One region of the Paenibacillus sp. FSL R7-0189 genome, then DNA from elsewhere that is predicted to be linked to it. Evidence: riboswitches for the same ligand, from Rfam matches in the RefSeq annotation. Region 1 holds a riboswitch; each other region holds the start of a gene.
What was found. Region 1 has a riboswitch for cyclic di-AMP ahead of MKY63_RS07765 (hypothetical protein). Riboswitches for the same ligand answer to the same signal wherever they lie in the genome.
Positions count from the first base shown of each region.

Region 2: it holds a riboswitch for cyclic di-AMP, as region 1 does, so the genes downstream of both, MKY63_RS10260 (3D domain-containing protein) here and MKY63_RS07765 (hypothetical protein) in region 1, are expected to answer to the same signal.
Region 3: it holds a riboswitch for cyclic di-AMP, as region 1 does, so the genes downstream of both, MKY63_RS15400 (TrkH family potassium uptake protein) here and MKY63_RS07765 (hypothetical protein) in region 1, are expected to answer to the same signal.

Region 1 covers NZ_CP150223.1:1,814,101-1,822,282, forward strand. Annotated here, with positions in the region: gene kdpC (potassium-transporting ATPase subunit KdpC) at 1-511, opposite strand, end outside; gene kdpB (potassium-transporting ATPase subunit KdpB) at 567-2,600, opposite strand; gene kdpA (potassium-transporting ATPase subunit KdpA) at 2,617-4,293, opposite strand; gene MKY63_RS07765 (hypothetical protein) at 4,510-4,926, opposite strand; cyclic di-AMP (ydaO/yuaA leader) riboswitch at 5,179-5,368, opposite strand; cyclic di-AMP (ydaO/yuaA leader) riboswitch at 5,788-5,952, shown strand; gene MKY63_RS07770 (hypothetical protein) at 6,021-6,575, shown strand; gene MKY63_RS07775 (hypothetical protein) at 6,590-7,111, shown strand; gene MKY63_RS07780 (hypothetical protein) at 7,152-7,604, shown strand; gene MKY63_RS07785 (hypothetical protein) at 8,069-8,182, opposite strand, start outside.
Region 2 covers NZ_CP150223.1:2,375,725-2,383,906, reverse strand. Annotated here, with positions in the region: gene MKY63_RS10270 (HD domain-containing protein) at 1-148, shown strand, start outside; gene MKY63_RS10265 (TatD family hydrolase) at 200-970, shown strand; cyclic di-AMP (ydaO/yuaA leader) riboswitch at 1,169-1,398, shown strand; gene MKY63_RS10260 (3D domain-containing protein) at 1,684-2,850, shown strand; gene rnmV (ribonuclease M5) at 3,026-3,577, shown strand; gene rsmA (16S rRNA (adenine(1518)-N(6)/adenine(1519)-N(6))-dimethyltransferase RsmA) at 3,574-4,458, shown strand; gene yabG (sporulation peptidase YabG) at 4,624-5,526, shown strand; gene MKY63_RS10240 (Veg family protein) at 5,803-6,078, shown strand; gene MKY63_RS10235 (small, acid-soluble spore protein, alpha/beta type) at 6,222-6,398, shown strand; gene ispE (4-(cytidine 5'-diphospho)-2-C-methyl-D-erythritol kinase) at 6,539-7,393, shown strand; gene purR (pur operon repressor) at 7,469-8,182, shown strand, end outside.
Region 3 covers NZ_CP150223.1:3,534,198-3,542,379, forward strand. Annotated here, with positions in the region: gene MKY63_RS15395 (CPBP family intramembrane glutamic endopeptidase) at 1-1,257, opposite strand, end outside; cyclic di-AMP (ydaO/yuaA leader) riboswitch at 1,578-1,753, shown strand; gene MKY63_RS15400 (TrkH family potassium uptake protein) at 1,818-3,176, shown strand; gene MKY63_RS15405 (TrkA family potassium uptake protein) at 3,190-3,861, shown strand; gene MKY63_RS15410 (LysR family transcriptional regulator) at 4,385-5,287, opposite strand; gene MKY63_RS15415 (succinate dehydrogenase cytochrome b558 subunit) at 5,692-6,357, shown strand; gene sdhA (succinate dehydrogenase flavoprotein subunit) at 6,403-8,145, shown strand.

The sequences.
Region 1 (8,182 bases):
TCACTAGCTCTTCCAGCTGCGTGGCTGGAATCCCGGTCAAATTACTGATCCGGGGAATCTGCACAATTGCCGATGCAGGAGTGATATGCGGATCAAGACCTGAACCTGAGTTGGTTACTAAATCAACCGGCAGCTTGTTTACAGGCACATCCGGATTATCCAGCTGCCACTGTGTGATGGAATCCTTCGTCCGCTGCAGCATATCGGGGTTGGATGGGCCATAGTTGTTGGAGCCTGAAGCTTCCGCTTTATAATCAATGCTGGATACACGGCCATGGAATAATGCCGGGTCCGTAAAGCTCTGCCCGATGAGTTCTGAACCCACTACTACTCCAGCGTCATTCTTCAGCTGACTGCCGTTCGCTTGCGATGGCATCAGAACTTGAGCAATCGCTGTAGTAGTCAGAGGATAAATCACTCCACAGAGAACAACAAACACTAGACATAGCCGTAATATAATAAAGAAATTAGCACCCTTCGATGATGACAACTGTTCTTCAGCGTCCGCAATCGATTTTCTGTTATTCACGATGCTCTCACCCTTTCAATGATTAGTTAATCCGTTGTTATATCCATACACTTACGAGCAAATCAATAAGTTTGATGCCCGCAAAAGGAACGACTACCCCACCTAGACCATAGATAAAAATATTACGTCCCAGCAGCTTCGTAGAACTCATCGCTTTATACGAGACACCTTTCATAGCCAATGGGATCAGCAGCGGAATAATAATCGCATTAAATATTAATGCAGATATAATTGCCGAGCTAGGTGAACTCAATCCCATGACATTCAGAGCTTCCATTTCAGGAATGGCGAGCATGAACATTGCCGGAATAATTGCGAAATATTTAGCGATATCATTCGCAATACTGAACGTTGTCAACGCGCCCCGTGTCATCAGTAGCTGTTTACCAATAGCTACAACCTCAATGATCTTCGAGGGATCGGAGTCCAGATCAACCATGTTTGCTGCTTCCTTAGCGGCTGTAGTCCCACTGTTCATCGCTAAGCCCACATCAGCTTGGGCAAGGGCAGGTGCGTCATTCGTTCCATCACCAGTCATTGCCACCAGCTTGCCTTCGTTCTGCTCGCGGCGGATAACCGCTATTTTATCCTCAGGTGTACTCTCTGCAATAAAATCATCTACCCCTGCTTCACGGGCAATAGTAGCTGCGGTCAGCGGATTGTCCCCTGTACACATGATAGTCTTGATTCCCATTTTTCGCAGCTCATCGAACCGCTCTTTCATGCCTGGCTTAACTGTATCCTTTAAGTAAATAAGTCCATAAATCCGGTTGTCTACCGCAACAGCAAGCGGGGTCCCCCCCATTCGAGCGATAGCATCGGAATTACTGTCGAGGTTCGCGGGAATGACTCCGCCCTTCGACTGTACCCATTTCTTCACGGAATCGACTGCCCCTTTACGAACAGATCGTCCATCCCGCAGATCTATACCACTCATCCGGGTCTCAGCCTTAAACTCTACGAACTCTCCGCCTTCAGCAAGTTTGCTGTCATAGCTGCGTTCCAGCTTCTTAGCCAGCTCAATAACAGAACGTCCTTCCGGAGTCTCATCCTTTAGCGAACTAATAGCTGCCCAAGCCGTAAGCTCAGCTTCCGTTTCATCTCCAACTGGCACAAAATCACTCGCCATCCGGTTTCCGAAAGTAATCGTACCGGTCTTATCTAGAATCATTGTATTAATGTCGCCGGCAGCTTCAACGGCCTTCCCTGACATAGCAAGGACATTAAACTGTGTGACGCGGTCCATCCCTGCTATCCCGATAGCGGAGAGCAGTCCCCCGATTGTGGTCGGGATCAGACAGACCAACAGGGCGATCATAACAGGAATATCTAGATCAACACCCAGATAAGTCGCAATTGGCCGCAAGGTCACTACTACAATCAGGAAAATCAACGTCAGACTGATCAAGAGTGTATTTAGTGCAATTTCATTGGGTGTCTTTTGACGTTTCGCCCCTTCAACGAGGGAGATCATCCGATCCAAGAATGACTCACCGGGATCACTGGTAATTTTGACTTTAATCTCATCACTAACTACCCGGGTGCCGCCTGTGACTGAGCCGAAATCTCCGCCGGCTTCCTTAATAACAGGTGCAGATTCACCTGTAATTGCCGATTCATCTACGGAGGCCAGCCCTTCAATCACTTCACCATCGCCAGGGATAAGTTCTCCCTGACTGACGATCACGATATCTCCTTTCCGCAGCTCGGAGGAAGAAACGGTCTTCACAGACCCTCCAACGAGCTTATTAGCTGTGATATCCTGTTTCGTTTTCTTAAGCGAATCCGCCTGGGCCTTCCCGCGGCCTTCAGCCAGCGCTTCAGCGAAGTTGGCAAACAGCACTGTGAATAACAGAATGAACAACACCGTGATATTGAAGCCTACCGATTTCTCTGCATTAAAATATCCGGGGGCCAGTACCATAAGCAATACAATAATCGTGCCGATTTCGACTACGAACATGACCGGATTTTTGATTAACGTCACCGGGTTAAGCTTAATAAAGCTATCCTTTACAGCGCTTAGGAGTATGGGTCCCGTCAGCAGCTTTTTTCTTTTTACAGTACTCATCTTGTTCTCCCTCTTCCTACCGTAAGGTCAAATATTCTGCAATCGGGCCGAGCACAATGACCGGCAGAAACGTCAGCGCACCGATAATCACTACCGTACCAATCAGAATTCCGGTGAACAGACCATTGTCTGTGCGGAATGTGCCAATCGTCTCAGGAACCGGCTTCTTCTGGATCAGTGAACCTGCAACTGCCAGCATTGCGATTATAGAGACATAACGGCCAAGCAGCATTACGATCCCGGTTGTAACATTCCAAAAGGTGGTATTGTCCGCAAGCCCTTCAAATCCTGAACCATTGTTCGCGGCAGAAGAGACATATTCATATAACACTTGGCTAAGTCCATGGAATCCGGGATTCGTAATGGAACCGTTGCCCAAGCCCGTTAAGAACGCACCTGCTGTTGGTACAAGGATAATGAACGGATGCACAAGGATAGCAATCGCAATCAGCTTCATCTCCTTGGCTTCTATCTTTCGCCCGAGAAACTCTGGTGTTCTGCCAACCATTAGTCCACATAAGAAGACGCCCATGATGGCATACATCAGCATATTGATTAGTCCTACACCTTTTCCCCCGAAGACGTTATTGAGCATCATTAGGGCCAGAGGGGTAATGCCACCCAGCGGTGTCAGCGTATCATGCATATTGTTAACACTACCTGTCGTAGCTGCCGTTGTTACCGAAGTGAACAGCGAAGATTGCGGGATCCCAAAACGTACCTCTTTACCTTCCATGCTGCCTTGCGAAGACTCGATCCCCAGCGCATTAATAGCGGGATTCCCTTTAGTTTCCGCATAATAATTCAGCCCCAGCAGCAGAACGAACAAGGTCATCATTGCTGTGAAAATCACCCAGCCCTGACGTTTGTTCTTAGCGAACAACCCGTACATATATGGCAAAGAGGCTGGCAACATCCACATAGAGAGAATCTCCAGAACGTTCGTAAGTGGATTAGGGTTCTCAAAAGGATGCGCTGAATTGGCTCCGAAGAAGCCGCCACCATTCGTACCTAAGTGTTTAATTGACTCCAAAGAAGCGACTGGACCGATAGCGATTTGTTGCGTCTGCCCTTCGAGTGTAGTGACCTCAAGCGATGGCTTGAGCGTTTGTGGCACATGCAATCCTACCAGCACCAATGAAACTAGCAGAGCTAATGGAATGAATACACGAATATGTGCTTTTACGAAGTCCTCAAAAAAATTCCCGACTGATTTCTGTCCTGTAATCCCTCTGACAAAAGCAACCGCAACAGAAAATCCGCTCGCTGCAGACGTGAACATCATCATCGTGATGACTGCCATTTGTGAAAAATACGATAGTCCCGTCTCCCCGCTATAATGCTGCAGGTTCGTATTGGTCATAAAGCTGATCACCGTATTAAATGAAAGCGTCTGTTCCATATCGGCAATTCCATTCGGGTTCAGCGGCAATCCCCGCTGTAATCTTAGAAAAATATAACTGAAAGCAACCAGTACGATATTAGTTAAAACAAAGCTGAGTGCATACTTCTTCCAGGACATTCCGTCCCGTTTTTTCAGGCCGATCAGCTTATAAATACCTTTCTCTGTGCCTGCAAACCAGCGATCCGTACGATTCGGTTCGTTAGAAAATACATGATATAAATACGTCCCCATCGGCTTGACCAACAAGATGAGAATTACAATTACGACGACTATTTGCAAAATGCCCATGAATGCCCCTCCTTAAAATTTCTCAGGATGAATCAACGCGTAAACCAGATATATAAACAACAGTAGGGTAACAGCGATTACTAGAATCACAGCTTATCCCTCCCCGTATCCTCAACTACACCTGCGCACCAGCGCATAAAGCCATAAAATAACCCGTAAATTACAGCTAACGAAGCCACCATATACAGATCCATCATATCTTCCGCACTCCTTCCATTATCCTTGATGAGGTGATCTATCGATTAGAAAATCAGCATCACCACTATGGGAATAGATTACATAGCTCGCACCAAGTCTTTTATAGACCAATCTAGGATTTATAGAACTTGTAATCACAAAAATTGGCTGTGTCGTCCAGGTACGGCACATCTGAATATAGCGGCAGCAAAGCGGAAAGCTGCTCTCAAACAGATATACCCTGCCTACCGGGAACGATGGGCGAAACCAAGTGCTCTGATGGCGGGTATCCACTAGAATAACCTGCTCGATTCCGAGCTCCTCTAGTAAAGCCTTCTCAGCCAGATTGTTGGTTAATCCCGCCATCTTAATACCCCTGAACTTCAGAAGTTTAATGAAATGTTCTCCCGCCTTTGTAGGCGCACATACAAGCACATATTCATTCTGATCCGTCATCTCTTTTTTCTCCTCCTGCTCATTTACAACAAGGAGGCAACGAAAATCTCCGAAAGGATGTTGACCTATCGTCATTTTCGGGCACAACCTAAAGCTCGGTTGTGTCACGTCATTAGACGCTGCCTTACAAATACCGCTAATGATGAATTTAGCGACCTCTTGGGGGAGGCCTCCATAAATGCTTTGCTTCTAAGAGCACAGCAAAAAGCCACAAAGGATCTCCTCTGTGGCTCGCTAGCGGTCACATTGCACTCATCCTCTCTCCATACGCTTACGAGGTTAGCTGTCGGATTCGGGCGGTGAGAGTCGCCCTACCTGTATAGATGCGAACTCACTCGCACCCTCTACAGGATTCACCCCATAATCAGCTTCCGACTCTCACATCGGCTGCCGATTGTTGGTTCCCCCGCTTTCCTTATCGGAAATTAAGCGGATCAAATATTCGATTGTCGTTGAAACAGGAGTAATCATACTCTTATGCACGAAGACTTGTAAAACCTGAATGATGCCAAAATAATGCAAATTAAAAACTATTTTCCCATTAGATAGCGCTTACTTGATATCTAATCTCTCTATATCTCTTGTTTACTCGAGTTTCGAGCGTTTAATCGCTATCTATAACCCATGTGATTTTATTCACCTTTTTAGGGTGAAAATACTGCAAATTCCCTTTATAGGTTGAAACGCAAGAAGCAGAGGTTGAGCGAGAAAGAGGCGCGATAACACGCCATAAATACCTATTTACCTCGTTTTTCAGTCGTAGTCGGCAGGATATGGTTAAAATCGCTCTAAAAGAACATTTTCCGTTTTTTACAGAAAATCTTGAAAAGAGTATGATTCGGGTTGAATCTAATTCATGAAAAACAATCAACGCTGAGTTCCTGCATTCGCAGGGAACGGGGGAACCATCAGGCCACCTGGCCTACTTGGGGTGAATCCAAAGGAGACTGCGTAAGTCTCAATAGGTAGGGCGACTCTCACCGTCCGAATCCGACAGCTAACCTCGTAAGCGTAAAGAGAGAGACCCTTGATCCGCCACGCTTTGGCCCAGGTATATCTGCCTGTAATCCAAAACCGCAGCAGAGGTCCTCCTCTTGCTGCGGTTTTTGCGTTACCTGAGCCTATTAGGTGATAGCACGCTGGATGGGGTGAATGTTTTGAAGCACTATTATTTAGGGATACATCAAGGGCTGCTTGAGCCGATAAGTCTAAATTACGTTTGTTTCGGGGCCTTGTGGTTCGAAGAAAATAATCACAGGTACATTGTAGGTTATGCATTTGGCCAGAACCAGATCCAAGCCCTTCGCCAATTCAGTACACCTTCTTCTTGTAAAGACTGTTTAGACTCTAAGATTGTATATGAAATATATAAAAAAATTCGAGAACAACAACAGCAGCAGGATTGGTCATCGCATCAAAAACTCCCGTGGTTTACAGCCTTCAAGGAGCCTTGGAAAGATGTAAGCGCCGGTTGGTATGTCTTGAGATCCCGCAGCACCTTTCCCTTACATCTATCTGTTATACGGAAAGAGAAGTTCCGACTATGGCTAGAGCATACCGCAGTCTGTGAGAATAAAATGGAAATGCTCGCTTGTGTAGAAAAGGCTAGTGTCACTCATCATGTAGACTTAAAGCTTTTGGAAATCTAAGGAGGAACCCTACTATGGACCAGCGCAGACTATCCCGCATTGAAGTATTTGTATTGGATGAACCCGAGCCTATTCACTATGGAATGGAAGGGGCTGAAGGCTGCCGTTATGGTATTCTGAAGCTCACCTGTAAGGGAGGTTGCAGTTGGGGGGCTTGTCTAATCTCTGCCAACACCAAAAATTTCGATCTCATTAAATGGAGTTCTTTTTTACGGGCTATCTGTCATTGCCGTCTTGAGGAAGCGCTGGATAAGGTCCGCCGCGAAGGTTCAGATTGGGAGCAGGTTAAGCTTGAGCTAGTTCAGGGTGCTTTGCAGGATTTAAAGGCCAAGCTCCAGGGTAAATCCTTGGCTGGGCATATTCAGCAAGGGCGTCTGTACAGTGTTGCAGCTGGGGGGAGCAATTCCAGAAGTGAACGGCTCTACTACAAACCTTCCAAAGCTTTTTCCACTGCCTCCCAGCAGAAACACAGTTGCCCGGAACCAGACACCGCCGATCTTATCAATAAATCCATCTCTTACTTTTCTATATTATAGATTCAAGCAAATCTCTCATTCTGAAAGGATCGTGTTCACCATGCCTGACCCCTTACCTCCCGTGTCCACCTACAGTGCTAAATTTGCAGAGTGTGTTCAAAAGTATACTAATGAAGTCTACGTACTCAGTTCCATGTTATTAGAACAATCTAATGAGGCAGACAAGGTTACTATCCGCACCTTCACAGAGCTTCATAAAATATATCGTCAGGATAACTTCGACCCTCAGTTATTCTCTATCCACGCTTACCGCACTTGTATTCGCCAGTGTGCTGATTCTTTTGCCCGGCGCTCTCTTCTATCGGCTAAGGGATTACCTTGGGAGGAACAGCTTGTGAAGGTATTGTGGTACGGCTTAAAGCTGCCTCTTTCTCAAATAAGCATTATTCTGCAAAAAAGTGTTCCTGCACTGAAAGCACAGCTTAGAGCTGTACGGGAGCAGATGACCGACCAAGCGGATATACGAACGAGCGCAAATCTTTCTATAATTTAGTCACTGACTAGAATTCAGACGATCTTTAAGCGCATGAAGCATCTAACGGACTCAGGAGCCTTTAATTGAAGCTTTTCCTCAAATTTGGCCGGCGTTCGGACTCCAGTAGAAATCCCGAGCGATGAGCGTCTCGGATCGTCTTCAAGCAGGCCCTAATCATCTTCCACCAAGGCAAGGCTTACGGACCCAGATGACGTTACTTGCACGTTTATCGCCTTTTGAGCATAGTATCGGACTCCAGTGCAACTATTTGGTTAAAAGAGCTACTAATTCACCCTTTTTCATGCCAATAGCGACTATAATGTCCGATATCTTGCTAAATCTCGATGATTGCTGCATTTAAGTGCTGCTGGATCCGTTAGCTATATCAGCTCGTATACAAAGAGATTGCCAACTCAAAAACGGGGATATCCCAGCAACCATAAATGGCTGTTAGGATACCCCCGAAAATTCAGTGCCTACTATTACGCTTTACTCTTACGCGCCTTACCGTACATCCACAATCCTGCCAACATCCCCACTATAGCAACACCAGTCAATACGCCTTGAACGAAATCCATAAAAGTGGAGCCATCCGG
Region 2 (8,182 bases), 560 kb from region 1:
ATTGCGGGAAATTTCAGAGGTATCGGATATTGTGCGCTCAATAAGCGGAATTCATCGTGGCAGATATCATCTATATTTCCCACAGGATAAGCTGAAAAAAGCCCTTACACGCTTGCCCTCTTCTGTAGCAGAGATTTTTGCAAAATAATACAAATATTTATGGAACTATTGATAAAAACAACAAGGAGTGAGCTTTAAAATGTATCTGTTCGACACACATACACATCTAGATGCGCCTCAATTCGACGAGGATCGCGAGGAAGTTATTGCTCGTGCAGTAGAGGCCGGAGTTAGCAAGATGATCAATATTGGATTTAATCGGGAAACGATCCCTTCAACGATGAAGCTGGCTGAATCTTATGATTATATTTATGCAGCGGTGGGCTGGCATCCACAGGATGCGATTGATATGAAAGAGGGGGACCTCGATTGGATCGCCTCTCTTTGCAGCCATGAAAAAGTGGTGGCCATCGGAGAGATTGGATTGGATTATTATTGGGATACCTCTCCCAAGGATGTGCAGCAGGAGGTCTTCCGCAAACAAATCGGACTAGCCCGTGAACTAAAAATGCCAATCTGTATACATGACCGTGATGCTCATGAAGATGTTGTACGGATTTTACGGGAGGAAAAAGCAAATGAAATTGGTGGCGTGATGCATTCGTTCTCAGGCAGCTGGGAAACAGCAAAAATGTGTCTAGACCTTGGATTTCATTTGTCATTTGGAGGACCGATAACGTTCAAAAATGCCAGAGTGCCTAAAGAGGTGCTTGCACAGACGCCATTGGACCGATTATTGATCGAAACAGACGCTCCATATTTGACTCCACACCCCTTCCGTGGCAAGCGAAATGAGAGTGCTCATGTGAAGTTAGTAGCAGAGGCTGCGGCTGAAATTAAAGGGTTAACATGGGAAGAATTGGCTAAAATTACGTATGCGAACGCACTGGAACGATTTGGGATTGTCTGAAAACAGGAGTAAAACGGGTGAAAAATAGAGAATAGCCGATATATTAAACTTTTTTAATATAAAAACGGCTGATTATTACAATATTTTAACCATATATTTGCTTAAACGTGGTTGAATCGTCCTTTACAACATGCATCAAAACAGGATATCATCTTTTCAGTGATGTGAGCTGTTGTTATTGTGACAGCCATTGATTCATGGATCGTCTCGCTGAGTCTCCGTATGGAGAACGGGGGAACCAATATTGAACTGCCGCATGCCTGTATCTTGAATACGACTAGGAATTGCCGCAGAACAATATTTGATTTCTTCACGTGGTCTTTGGGGTGAATTTAAGGGCAACCGCCGTGAGCGGGTGACCTGAAATAGGGCGTCTCTCTTTCGTCCGAACCCGACAGCTAACCCCGTAAGCGCAAGTAAGAGAGGCAACCTCGTGCACAAACATTCCCGCGTATTCTGACATCGGAGAAGCCACGAAAGAGTCCTCAAGAGAACTCTTTTTAGGCTTCTTTATTTTTGAATAAACTGAATGTTGCCCGCATACTGTTATATAACAGGTGTGGGAGTAGCTGTGCCGAGCAGGCGATCCATGAGCAGGAGACGCTAAGTTAATACGTGCGTATCCTGTGACAATCTCAAATAGTTTCGTCAAAGAAATTCAGTCCTCATGATATACAAATTGACGACGAGGCTATGTAAGGAGGATGGAGAGAATGGGCTTATTCCAACCAGAGGTATCCCATGATTCGCAGTCATCCAGCAGGTCTTTCGCATTACGGTGGGAGCAAGTAAATACTCGCGTACTTTTACTTGCAGGTGTGATTTCAATCGCAATCGCGCTGTTAATTCTGCTGTACGTACACGGTCAAAGTAACAAACAATTTGTTTTAGTAATAGACGGGCAAACACAGACACTTGAAACGCGAGAAGCACTTCTTGGTGATGTGTTGGAGAAAGAGCAAATTTCGCTGCAGCCGCATGATGAATTATCTTTAGGTCTGAGTGATGAAATAAAAGACGGTGACCGTGTCGTTATCAATCGTGCGCAGAAATTTAGCCTTACTGCGGACGGAGCAACAAAAACGTTATATACGACCGAAGACACTATCGGTCAGGCGATTGACAAACTGGGTATCAACCTAGAAGGCTATGATAAGATTTTTCCTTCGTTAGACACCACCATCTCTGCTGACATGGAGATTAAGATCGTTCGTATCAACAAGCAAACGGTACAGCGAACAACTAACTTACCTTTCCGTGTTATTAAGACAGCAGATCCCTCCCTTACTGTGGGAACAGTTAGAGTGGCACAGGCAGGCAAACCAGGCGTCATGGTTCAGCATATTGAAAAGATCTATCAAGACGGAGAACTGGCCTCTATGCGCATGATCGGCAAGGAAGTACAAACGGTAACAAAAGATAAGATCATTGCCGTTGGTACTAAAGCACTTCCTAAGCCTACTGTAGTTGCTAAAGCTACAACAACTTCCAAATCAAGCACTACCTCCAAAACGACTAAAGTTAGCGCTAAGACTAAGAACGTCACAAGCAAGGCTGGCGTAGACTTTGAGTACAAGAAGATGATTAAGAACGTCTCCATGACAGCTTATTCGTCAGAAGAGCCAGGAATAGGTACTAAAACTGCCTCCGGAACACGCGTAACGGAAGGTCGTACAATTGCAGTAGATCCGAATGTAATTCCTATTGGCTGGTGGGTTTATATCGATGGGCTTGGATTCCGCCGTGCAGAGGATACTGGCGGTGCCATTAAAGGCAATAAAGTGGATGTCTATTATGATTCCCTGAGCCATGCTCGTAATTTCGGCCGTAAATCACGTACCGTATATGTGATTGGACCTGTGAAACCAGAGCTTAACTAGAACTGAAGCTTTTGCAAAAAATCCTTTGATAAGCTATAGTGATGATAACCGTAAGGAACGCTGGATGATCATTTCGTTGATCGCAGAGCAACCGCTCATCACTTATACATTCTTTAACCAAAAGAAGAGGAGCGAATCCTCTTCTTTTTGCTTTTTTTGGAAGGAGTCAAGAAATATGATTAAGGAATTAATCGTCGTTGAAGGCAAAAGCGATACCGTAGCCATTAAGCGTGCTGTGGAAGCAGATACGATTGAGACAGGCGGCTCTGCTGTAAACCGGACTGTAATTGCGAAGATTGCGCTAGCTATGGAACGCAGAGGGGTTATTATTCTTACGGACCCGGACCATGCCGGGGAGCGAATTCGTAAAATCGTTTCAGCGAAGGTGCCGGGCTGCAAGCATGCTTTTATTCCGGAGAAGGACGCAACTCGAAAAGGGGATATCGGTGTAGAGAATGCATCGCCAGAGGCGATTCGTCATGCGCTGCGTAATGTACATACCTCTTTTGAAGGAGCACCTGCTTTGATTGGTATTGATGACCTTATGGCCGCTGGAATGCTTGTACACCCTCGGGCTGCTGAAAGACGTATGGCGCTTGGTAATTTGCTTGGAATCGGATATTGTAACGGCAAACAGCTGTACAAGCGGCTGGCGATGTTTGGGATTACGCGGGAGGAATTTGCCGGGGCTCTCGCCCAAATTGATCAGGGAGGCATTACTTCATGAGTGGTAGAGAGGAAATTTCGACTCCAAAACGGACCAAAGAGATTATTCAACGTTATGGATTCAAGTTTAAGAAAAGCCTGGGACAGAATTTTTTGATTGATCAAAATATTTTGGACAAGATTGTAGACGCTGCTGGACTAGATAGCGATTCTGGGGCGCTGGAGATCGGGCCGGGAATTGGAGCGCTGACGGAACGTCTGGCACTAACAGCCGGTGCTGTAACTGCCGTAGAGATTGACCGTAGACTGATTCCAATATTAAAAGACGTACTTTCCCCTTATCCCCATGTTAAGGTTCGTAACGATGATGTCCTCAATGTGAACTTGCAGGAAATGTTCAAGGAAGATTTCACCACTGTGAACAAGGTCAGTGTGGTTGCTAACCTGCCTTATTATGTGACTACTCCGATTCTGATGAAGCTGCTTGAAGAGAAGCTTCCCCTTGATAACATCGTTGTAATGATTCAGAAGGAGGTTGCGGAGCGTATGGCTGCATCTCCAGGTGGAAAGGAATACGGAAGTCTTAGCATTGCCGTGCAGTACTACAGCGAGCCTGAGCTCGTCTGTATCGTGCCGCGTACGGTATTCATCCCTCAACCTAATGTGGAGTCTGCTGTTATCCGTCTGAAGGTTAGAGAGCATCCTCCGGTAAAGGTGGAGAGTGAGAAGCATTTCTTTGAAGTGGTTCACGCTTCTTTCACACAGCGCCGCAAGACGATTGCTAACAATCTGAAGGCTCGTTACTTCCCTGAACAAGGACGTGAGCAGCTGGAGGCTTTACTCGCAGAAGCGGGTATTGAACCGACCCGTCGCGGAGAAACACTCAGTCTTGAAGAATACGCCCGCTTAAGCGGTGTTTTGCTAGCCGCTGGAATTGAATAAGCAATAAGAAACGGTTGTTGTCTTAAAGGACGACAACCGTTTCTCGTAGAAATATAAGGATGTTATTCTGGTGGAGCATTATACATTCTTATATTTTAAAAATATGGCGAGTTATGAACCAACTGAGGCCTTTGCCCATACGATGGGGTAGAGGTGGTGGTTGTAATGAATTTAGGAGACTTGGTCGTTCGCAAATCTTATGGCGGTGATTTAACATTTCGTGTAGATAATATTGTGCAGGATAGAGCCGTCATTAAAGGCACAGATTTCCGCCTGTTGGCGGATTCTCCTCTGGATGACCTGGTTCAAGTGCCTCCTACCCGAATAACGGAACGGGGACAGCAAGCACAGATCAAAGCGAAGGAATCACTGACACAGCTGCGGAAGGACCGTCAGGAGCAAAGTCAGCGGAGCGGGGGAACCCTAACAGAGGGGACATGGGCTCCACCGTCCAAGGAAGCTCCTTATTTTGAAGTGCCGGGTAAAGTACTGCATCTGGATGGCGATCCGGCATATTTGAATAAGAGCCTTAGCTTATACGAGCAGCTGCGGATTCCCGCTGAAGGGCATCATGTTCATGAATCTGCAATGGCTGATACGTTATACCGGCTGTTGCCCCGTGTACGCCCAGACATTGTAGTGATCACTGGTCATGATGGGGTACTGAAGCAACAGCATACTTACGATCTGTATAGTCTGAATAGCTATAAAAATTCGCAAAACTTTATAGCTGCTATTAGGGTAGCTAGGGAGTACGAGCGGAATTTTGATGCGTTGACTATTGTTGCCGGTGCTTGCCAATCTCATTTCGAGGCATTACTTGGAGCTGGGGCTAATTTTGCCAGTTCACCTGGTCGAATTTTGATCCATGCTCTGGATCCCGTTTATGTAGCAGCAAAATCATCCTTTACTTCCATCAGGGATACTGTAAATCTTAGTGATGTTCTGAATAATACCATCAGCGGTAATCAGGGTATTGGTGGTGTTGAGACCCGTGGCAGCTTCCGTATCGGAATGCCGCGGCTGCAGAATCTGTCGGCGCTAAAAGTGACACCATCAGCCATTTAAGCGGCAGAGATAGGTCTATGGTTTCAGGAATATAGGTAATTTGAATGGGCTGAATAGAATATCCAAAAGAAAGGGTGAGCGCTGAGCTTAACCCTTTCTTTTTTTCTTTGTGATGCCTATATTACAGATAACAAGGATATTAGTCCGGCGCTGATTTCCCGCAAAAAAATTCCGTTGACAACGAAATATGCATCAACTATAATTAATTATTTATTTGCTTTGACATTGTCCTGAAAAAGTTGTATAATGGACAAGAAAAGAGGTGGTCGTCAGGTAATGGCTAATAACGCGCTGTTGGAAATCAAACGCAGTCTTGAAGCTCACGTCGGTCATAAGATCACATTGCGTGCAAACGGAGGTCGTCGTAAAACCGTTGAACGCACAGGTGTCCTGGAAGAAACGTACCCTTCTGTATTTATTGTCAAACTGGATCAGGAGCAGCAAACTTTTAAGCGAGTCTCCTATAGCTATGCCGATATACTTACTGAATCTGTGGAAATCACAGTTTGTGAAGACGATGGGCAGATGCGGATTATGTATATTAAAGCTTAATGTTTCACGAACAGTCTCCTTTGGAGGCTGTTTTTTGTTTGCGTTTTTTGGGACAAATATTTGGTGCATGATCCGTGTTCTAAGCAAGCATACTAATTGGGCAACGGGTTAATCATTTATTTTCATAAGGGAGGAATTCCGTAATGAGCCGCAGAAAACGAGGCATGATGTCGGAGGAACTGAAGACAGAGTTAGCCAAGGAGCTGGGTTTTTATGAAACCGTAGAACGTGAGGGCTGGGGTGGAATTACAACTCAAGACGCTGGCAACATGGTGAAAAAAGCGATACAGCTTGCTGAACAGGCCGCGCGGAAATCTTAAATTTTAGGCTATAAAGTGAATATTACTGAAAAAGGGTGCGTCTAAAAGGCGACACCCTTTTAATATTGGACTTCATTAGAAGTTTCTCATATAATATGTTAAGTTGTTTTTACGGGAAAAGCTGAAGGTGGGTGAACGCCTTGAAAATGTATGAAAAGGCACCAGCTAAAATTAATTTGATGCTGGATGTGCTGCACAAACGTGCTGACGGTTTTCATGAGGTGGAAATGATTATGACCATGGTAGATTTAGCAGACCGCTTAGAGCTGTCTGAGCTGCCAAGGGATACTATTATAATATCAAGTCAGGCTGGTTATATTCCCCTGGACGAGAAAAATTTAGCTTTCCAGGCGGCAAGGCTTATTAAAGACCGTTATAACGTGAAGAGTGGGGTACATATCCATCTGGATAAAAGAATTCCGGTTGCGGCTGGCCTGGCTGGCGGCAGCAGTGATGCCGCAGCTACGCTACGCGGTCTAAACCGTCTGTGGCGTCTCGGTATTCCTGCGCAGGAGCTACAGGAGCTTGGCGCTGAGCTGGGTTCAGATGTGCCTTTCTGCGTCACAGGCGGCACAGCCTTAGCTACAGGACGAGGCGAAAAGCTTACGCCAATCAACAACCCGCCACAATGTTGGGTTGTGTTGGCGAAACCACCGATCAATGTATCGACTGCAGAAGTGTATGGACGCGTTCGGAGCAATAATATAGCTGTGCATCCTTCTGCTCGAAAGATGCAGCAAGCGATTGAAGCAGGAGACTTTGGGGGCGTATGCAACCATCTAGGCAACGTGCTTGAAGATGTTACCCTAAGGCTGCATCCAGAGGTTCAGCAGCTCAAGGAAGCGATGATAAAGCTCGGAGCAGATGGGGTGTTGATGTCAGGCAGCGGACCTACCGTATTCGGTTTAGTGTCCAAGCAGTCTAAAGTAGCAAGGATTTACAACGGACTGCGAGGGTTCTGCAAGGAAGTCTACGCAGTGAGATCACTGAATTAGTCTGCTTCTCTTGTATAAACCCGTACAAAAGTGATATATTTTTCTAAAATATTCGGTTTTGGCGAGGAGCATTCCGTGAAGAAATTAAAAAGAAGCCAACGTTTGGTAGACATGACTCAGTTTTTACTTGAGCGGCCGCATGAACTACTGCCGCTGTCTATATTTGCCGATCGCTATGGAGCGGCTAAGTCCTCCATCAGTGAAGATTTGGCAATCATAAAAGAAGTATTTGAAGGTGAAGGCATCGGAGAGCTGCAGACTTTAGCTGGTGCAGCGGGTGGAGTTCGTTATATCCCAGTTATGCCTAAAGATATGGCGCTAACCTTTGTGCAGCGCTTATGTGTGCAGCTAGAGCAGACTGACCGGATATTGCCTGGCGGTTATTTGTATATGTCGGATCTACTTGGGTTGCCGTCTTTGATGGAACAGGCGGGTAAGATCATCGCAACGGCCTTTTACGGATCGGAAATCGATGTGGTGATGACCGTTGAAACGAAAGGCATTCCACTAGCCTATGCAACAGCAGCACAGCTAGGCTTGCCGGTAGTGCTTGTGCGACGTGACCATCAGGTTACAGAGGGATCAGCAGTAAGTATTAACTACGTATCAGGATCTCATAAAAGCATACACACAATGTCTCTCTCCAGACGGGCACTCAAGGAGAAATCGCGAGTACTTATCGTAGATGACTTCATGAAGGCGGGAGGGACTGTACGTGGTATGGTCGATCTGCTCGGTGAATTTAATGCCGAGGTTGCTGGGGTAGGCGTTTTAGTGGAATCAGGCGCT
Region 3 (8,182 bases), 1.7 Mb from region 1:
CAGAAGCCAAGCATATCTCATGTTATAAGGAGATTGGGTGGCGTCTGTAGTAGACCAATTGTGCAAGGTAAACGATAATATGATGAACATAACCGTCTGCACCCCTAGCAGAACGAAAGCCCAGATGTAACCAGCCCGGATACTGTCCAACACATATTGTCCATAGCCGGGCTCTTTGGCGCGGGGCCAAGGGTTCATGCCTTCCTCTTTTCGCCATAAGCCATTGCCGCCCACTAAAGAGAAGTAGAGCAAGGAGGACATCAGCAGGCTGTACAAAGCATAAATGATAAACATAATGACAGAGGTAATCTGTGCTTCTAGCCCTTCGCCCGTAGATTCAGGCAGCATATTATAGGTGCTGATCATCATGATTACAAAATAGGCTGAGCTTAGGAATACTCCACGTTTAAAGGAAGTATGCTCTCTTCTAAGAATACTGTAGACGAGTGCCAGAATTCCTAAAATCAGTGTGGGTATACCGTAACCGAATAATGTTAGCTTTTCCGCTAAAGAGGTCTGTCCTTGTACGTAGGAGGTATGCCAAGCTGGTGCAGTGAATCCGGCATTAAAGCTGGAGACCTGCTCTCCACTGAAATCAAAATAATAGTGCAATAAGGATTCGCCGACCTGAACAGTACTATCCGTATACACTAGCCCATGGCTTCCTGTATTCGATTCAATTTGTAGCTTGGCAGGATTTACTTCCCATTCCTGAAGCCAAGGACGAGCAAGATTCTCCTTCTGCGCTAGAGTGAGGTCAGCTCCCTTGTCCTCTTTTGCACCAACGGAAGCAATGCCAGACCCCTCTTCGGAGGCAACTTTTGCAGCCTTTGAGAAAGCGACAATCTCGCCGGTATACATATTGAGGTCAACGATGATTTGCGGCTCTTGATCCGCTGACGGAGTAAGCGTTGCACGAAAGACATCAAAAGGATATTTTTGATCCAATTTTTTCTTGGTGTAGTCCTCCACAAGCTTCTCGCGAGACATATAACCATAAAAGGAAGAGTCCGTCTCGTAAAGTACATTCCATTGATCGTTTGGTGCTTCGGTGTAATTGAGCTTTTGTTCTGCGAATAATACGGCTTGGTCACGGGCTTCTGCCTTGCTAATAACGGTGGTATCTTCCCCTGTAGAGCTGCTTAGCAGCGAAGGGGAAATCTGAAACATAATAAATAGAATAAGACCGATAATGCCCGAGATGATGAGCCTCTTGGAGAGGGCACGTTGCTGTAGGGGCTGGCCGACGGGATTCATGTAACGCCTCCTTGTTATGTACTGACAATGTTATGTTCCATTATAGTATTAGTGCCTGGCTGGTTACAAAAAACATTATATGTTCTTTTTATGGGTAATAGAGATAGTATAGAATAGTCATGTGAATTTATACCATGAATTTTATCGTGTTCATTTGTGTACGAATGGTGAGAATCGGTGTAATTGCAGGGAAAACACGGAAAAGTGATGAGAAAAGGTACTCCATTTGATGCAGTCTCTTTAAACCGCATTTTTTCATGTGAATGAGCATTAATTGTGTCTTTGTGAATTCACTAAATAACGTATATAATTTGTATGCAATTGTATAGTAGCCGAATTTCTGGTGAAAACGGGGGAACCATAAGAAGTGATGAAAAGTGGAGTGTACAAGATAAATGGCACTTTCATCAGGGGTGAATTTCGTTCTAGGAACGAATAGGGCAGCCTGCACAGTCCGAATCCGTCAGCTAACCTCGTAGGCTAATTTACTGCAGGAACCAAGTCAGCATTGGTTTTCCAGTGCTTTTTTTGTTGGAATTTTTGATAAGAAGGTGAGCATAGTGGCTTCACAGTTTCGCAGGATTTCTGAATTTAAGTTTCTGAAGCTCTCGCCGCCGCAGATACTGGTGCTTGGTTTTGCATCGATTATTCTGATAGGGGCCTTGCTGCTTATGTTGCCCATTTCAAGCACAAGCGGGAATTCCGTGGAATTTATTGATGCATTATTTACTTCAACTTCGGCAACCTGTGTAACAGGACTTGTTGTGCTGGATACCGGAACTTCGTTCACGATTTTTGGGAAAACCGTAATTATGATCCTGATCCAGATCGGCGGCTTAGGTTTTATGACCATGGCCACTCTATTTTCACTGGTGTTAAAGCGTAAAATTTCTTTGCGGGACAGGCTAATCCTACAGGAAGCCATGAATCAAGGCTCTATGGAAGGAATTGTGCGACTGATCCGGAGAGTCCTTATATATTCTCTTGTCATAGAAGGCTGTGCCGCTTTGCTGCTGTCTATTCGCTGGGCTTTTGATATGCCACTGGGAAAAGCGATTTATTTTGGCATATTTCATGCGGTGTCTATGTTTAATAATGCGGGGTTCGATATTTTTGGGGATTTTCGCAGTTTAACTGATTATGTATATGATCCGCTTGTGAATATTATTGTGATGTTTCTGATTGTCTCCGGCGGGATTGGTTTTATTGTAATGTCAGATCTGGTGGAGTTTCGGGTAACCCGCAGGCTGTCTCTACATAGTAAAGTTGTCCTGTCCACCAGCACAGGGCTGATTCTGATCGGAGCTCTGGTTATTTTTATATTCGAGTTTACTAACACTCGTACCCTAGGTTCACTGAATTTTGGCGGTAAAATATTATCAGCCTTCTTTCAATCCGTGTCTCCCCGTACGGCTGGCGCGAACACAGTTGATATTGCTGGACTTCGGCAGGCTACACAATTTTTTATAGTGATTCTTATGTTTATTGGTGCTTCTCCAGGCTCAACGGGCGGCGGGATCAAGACAACAACCTTTACGATGATGATTGGTGCTGTTATTGCTATGCTGCGTGGACGGGAAGATGTTGTGTTGTTCCGTTATCGGCTGGCTCAAGAGCGCATCTACAAGGCATTAACGATCACACTGCTGGCTTTGTTGTTAATCGCCTCTGTGTCGATGATACTCTCCACAACTGAAGACAGTAATTTCTTGGCAATCTTGTTTGAGACGACCTCCGCCTTTGCTACGGTAGGACTGACTATGGGGCTAACTCCGGAACTGTCAGCGATCGGTAAGATTCTACTCTGTCTGACGATGTTTGCAGGTCGGCTAGGTCCACTAACCTTGGCGTATGCACTCGGTCCCAAACAGGGTAAACCACTGTATAAGTATCCTGAAGGTAAAATAATTATTGGATAGGAGTTAATTAGAAATGAAAGCACAGCAATTTGTAGTAATCGGCTTAGGTCGCTTCGGTTCAAGCCTGGCGCTTGAGCTGATGGAAATGGGCTACGAGGTGCTCGGCATTGACCACCATGAAGAACGCGTGGAGGAAATGAGCGATCAGCTGACGCATACGGTAGTAGCAGATGCTACAGATGAGGGAATTATGCGCTCGCTTGGTGTACGGAACTTTGATTGTGGGATTGTTGCGATTGGTGACAATATGGAGAGAAGCATTCTGGCGGCCATTTTGTTAAAGGAGATTGGAGTCAAGCAAGTGGTGGCTAAGGCAATCTCCATCCTTCATGGCCGCGCACTGTCGCGGCTGGGGGTTGATCGGGTTATTTTTCCGGAGCGGGATATGGGGATTCGTGTGGCACACCAGCTGGTGACGCCCAATTTGCTGGATTATATTGAACTGTCCAAGGATTATAAAATTGTCGAGCTGACCGTGCCATCCTGCATGAACGGCAGAAGCTTGTCCGATTTAAATACAAGAGCTAAATATGGCTGCAGCATTGTTGCCCTAAATAGGGAAAGCGGAATAATCGTCGCTCCAACTGCCCATGATTATTTAAGTGAAGGCGATGTTATGGTACTCATTGGTCCTAATGAAAGTATTGACCGTTTTGAGAGTGAAGTTGTGAACCAAGAATCATAGTAAAAGAAGCTGACTCAAAAGTAGTGAATTCTACTTGGGGGCAGCTTCTTTTTTATGGAGTAAAGAGTAGGAAAAGTAATGGATTTTACTATGCCATATGACTATAGATCACGCGTAGTGATCTGTGCTATTGGGGTGTGTGGTGGGCGAGTTACTAGGTGTGATATTCGTACGGCTGTAGTAGATGATTTGTGGTATCTGTGACAGTGGACTATGGGCGAGATGCGTTCTTTGTTTGTACGATGTACAGAGTGGGTGTGAACTAATTAGAGAAAACTTCCCTGAAAACAGCCGCTATTCGCTCTAAATAAACGAAATTAGGGAATTTCTCCCTAATAATTAGAGGGATTCCTTATTAGCTACTGAATCGGCCAAAAATTAGGGAAGTTTTCCCTAATTATAAGTCTTCTGAACAAAAATCTCTGAATTTTAGGGATAAATCCCCTAATCTTTCGATAAGTGCTTCACTTATTGCCTCATTTGGAGATCAATAGGTGCGCCCCTTGATTCATTTGGTCCGGCTTTACTGCTCACGTTCTGTCAGAAACATCTCTTCGGTTACTTGCACCAGACTGCGAGCCGCCGTGCTCATGCTTCCATCGTCACGGTAAATCAGGCAGGTGGTCCGTTGAGTCTGCTCCAGCTCCTTGATATGTAAGGACACCAGTCCGCCGCCGTTCAGCAGCTCTGGACGCAGATAAGACTTTGGCAGCAACGCAGCCGCTTTGACAGTCGGAAGCAGCCGCACGATGGCTTCGAAGGAGTCAATCTCCATGCGCACATCGGGATCAATCCCGCAGCGCTGGAATAGATCGTCCGTCAGGCGCCGGTACCAGGTCCCCTTTGAGAAGAGAATCATAGGCAGCCGGGATAGATTATCCATGGTTAGCTTGGAAGATAAATTTAAAGGATGCTGCTCTGAGACGACCAGTCGCAATTGATCCTCAAACAGAGAAATGCAGCGTAACCCAGGTTCTTGAATAGAGGAAGCGATCAGACCTACATCTGATTTCCCCTCACTAACTGAGGATACGATCTCATGCGTTCGGCCTGTAATCAGCTTCAGCTCTGCGGTCGGATATTTGTCCATATAAGCGTTAACCAGCGGCGGAAGCGTGGTCTGCAGTGAGGTAAGACTAGCCCCCAAGGTGACAAGCCTTGGCTCCCCCTCTTTGAATTTAGAAAGGGCTTCCAGAAACTTGGAACGCTGCTGCCGTTGTTCAAGCGCATAGGAATAAGTGAGACGCCCAACCTCGGTTAACTCCAGTCGTTTGCCATAACGATTAAACAGTGCGACCCCCAGACGTTCCTCGAGTTTAGAAATTTTGCGAGACAAGGCGGGCTGGGATAGATTGAGCTGGCGTGAGGCCCGGTTTAAGCTGGAATGTTCCACAACTGCTGCAAAAACATCTAAATCGTCAAACATATATTGAGGTTCCTCTCCTAGTGCGATGTATGATCAGTAGTGATGAAATTCATAGCCTTAAGGGTAACTGTTCTTATTACATAAGGAAAATCAGGTTATGTCGGAAAATGTTGTTTCGCTAAATGAGAATTATTATCATATAAAATCTATTCTTATGCGTTTATTGTATAACGTTTAATAATTAGATTGCAATTCCCTTATAAGCGAAAAAAGAGTAACATGAAAAGTGACACAAGATATTCACATTTTGTGAAAAATAAAACTAAGTCCGGTAAACTCTAGGATAACGGTAAATTAAGGAATTATGTCATTGGATTGTCAACGTTATCCTGTGTCAAATGTAGTTCCGGCGGTGAATACCCATTAATGAAAACGCTGTTTTAATCGGAAAGGGGTTACTTTGTATGAAAGGATTTTATTCCAGAAAGATTCATTCCTTGCTAGGCGTTATCCCACTTGGAGCCTTCTTCATTGAGCACATGATGACGAATTTTGCGGCTGTAGAGGGTGGCGCTTCCGGTTTCACTGACAGCGTGTTATGGCTGAACAGCTTACCGCTCGTCTTCTTCCTGGAATTGTTCGGTATATGGCTTCCTCTGCTGTACCATGGGGTATACGGACTTTATATTGCGTATCAATCCAAGCCGAACTTGAACCGTTTCAACATTGAAAGAAACTGGCGTTATACCCTGCAACGGATTACAGGTATTGTTACCTTTATCTTTATCGTCTGGCACTTGTTCCAAACACGGGTTCAGGTGGCAGTGGGTAATGTGGAGCACGAAGAATTAGGCGGTCTCATGCACGATATCGTGACTCAGCCACTTCTGCTGACACTGTATATTATCGGTATCGTTGCTGCATGCTTCCACTTCTCGAACGGTCTCTGGTCTTTCTTAATCAGCTGGGGAATTACCGTCGGTCCTCGTGCACAGCGGGTATCTTCTTACCTCTGTCTTGGCATATTTGTCTTAGTAACGTTCATGTTCCTGATTTCGCTGGTTACTTTCCGTGACAGTGAATTTCAAACTGCAGCAACTATTGCCCAGTCCATAAAGACCTTCATTTAATTTAAGAATCCTTTCTGATATTTTCGATAAAAGGAGTGAACTATCATGGCAACATCCGATATCATTATCGTGGGCGGCGGTCTGGCCGGCTTGATGGCTACCATCAAGGCAGCGGAAGCTGGTGCGCATGTCCATTTATTCTCATTAGTTCCTGTAAAAAGATCACACTCCGTATGCGCGCAAGGCGGCATCAATGGCGCGGTAAATACAAAAGGTGAGGGCGACTCCCCTTGGGAGCATTTTGACGACACTGTCTATGGCGGTGACTTTTTGGCGAATCAGCCGCCGGTTAAGGCGATGTGTGAAGCTGCGCCAGGTATCATTCACCTTATGGACCGGATGGGCGTTATGTTCAACCGCACACCGGAAGGTCTGCTCGATTTCCGTCGTTTCGGCGGAACGAAGCGGCACCGTACAGCTTTTGCCGGCGCGACAACAGGCCAACAGCTGCTGTACGCGTTGGATGAGCAGGTGCGCCGCTGGGAATCTGAAGGTCTCGTAACTAAACGCGAGAACTGGGAGTTCCTTTCGGCTATCATCGACGACGAAGGTGTATGCCGCGGCATCAGTGCCCAGAATCTTAAGACGATGGAGATTGAGACTTTTCCTGCGGATGCTGTTATTTTGGCAAGCGGCGGGCCGGGTATTATTTTTGGCAAAACAACGAACTCCGTTATTAATACAGGGACAGCTGCAAGTGCGGTGTACCAACAGGGTGTACATTATGCCAACGGAGAATTTATCCAGATTCACCCAACCGCTATTCCGGGAGATGACAAGCTCCGCCTGATGTCGGAATCGGCACGTGGCGAGGGCGGCCGTATCTGGACTTATAAAGACGGGAAACCGTGGTATTTCCTCGAAGAAAAATATCCGTCCTACGGTAACTTGGTGCCGCGCGATATTGCTACACGTGAAATTTTTAATGTGTGTGTGGATCAAGGGCTGGGCATTAATGGCGAGAACATGGTGTATTTGGACCTCTCTCACAAGGATCCGAAAGAGCTGGACGTGAAGCTTGGCGGGATTATTGAAATTTACGAAAAATTCATGGGGGATGATCCCCGTAAAATACCAATGAAGATCTTCCCGGCTGTACACTATTCTATGGGCGGCATGTGGGTTGATTACAATCAAATGACGAACGTTCCTGGTCTTTTTGCAGCCGGAGAATGTGAATATCAATATCATGGAGCGAACCGTCTAGGCGCCAACTCACTGGTATCTGCTATTTACGGCGGTATGGTCGCAGGACCAAAGGCTGTTGAATACATTAAAGGCCTGAAGAAATCATCGCAGGATATCTCTTCTTCCGTATTCGATAGCTTCCACAAAAAGCAAACGGACAAATATGAATCTCTGTTAGCGATGTCAGGTACAGAGAATGCTTATGTGATTCACAAGGAACTGGGCGAATGGATGACCGCCAATATGACCGTGGTGCGGCACAATCTGAAGCTGGAAGCGACCATTGGCAAAATCAAAGAGCTTAAGGAGCGTTATCGCAAGATCAATATGAATGATGCATCGCGCTGGAATAACCAAGGTGTGGCCTTCACTCGCCAGCTCTGGAATATGCTGGAGCTGTCCGAAGCGATGACACTTGGAGCGCTTATGCGGAATGAGAGCCGTGGTGCACATTACAAACCGGAATTCCCAAATCGTAATGATGAGGAGTTCTTGAAGACCACAAAAGCAGCCTGGACTGCAGAGGGTCCACAAATCTCCTACGATGAAGTGGATGTCTCGCTGATTCCTCCACGGGTACGCGATTATTCGAAGGATTAATGCTTTCCAGTAACAGAATAGCTTGCGAGGCAAGCTT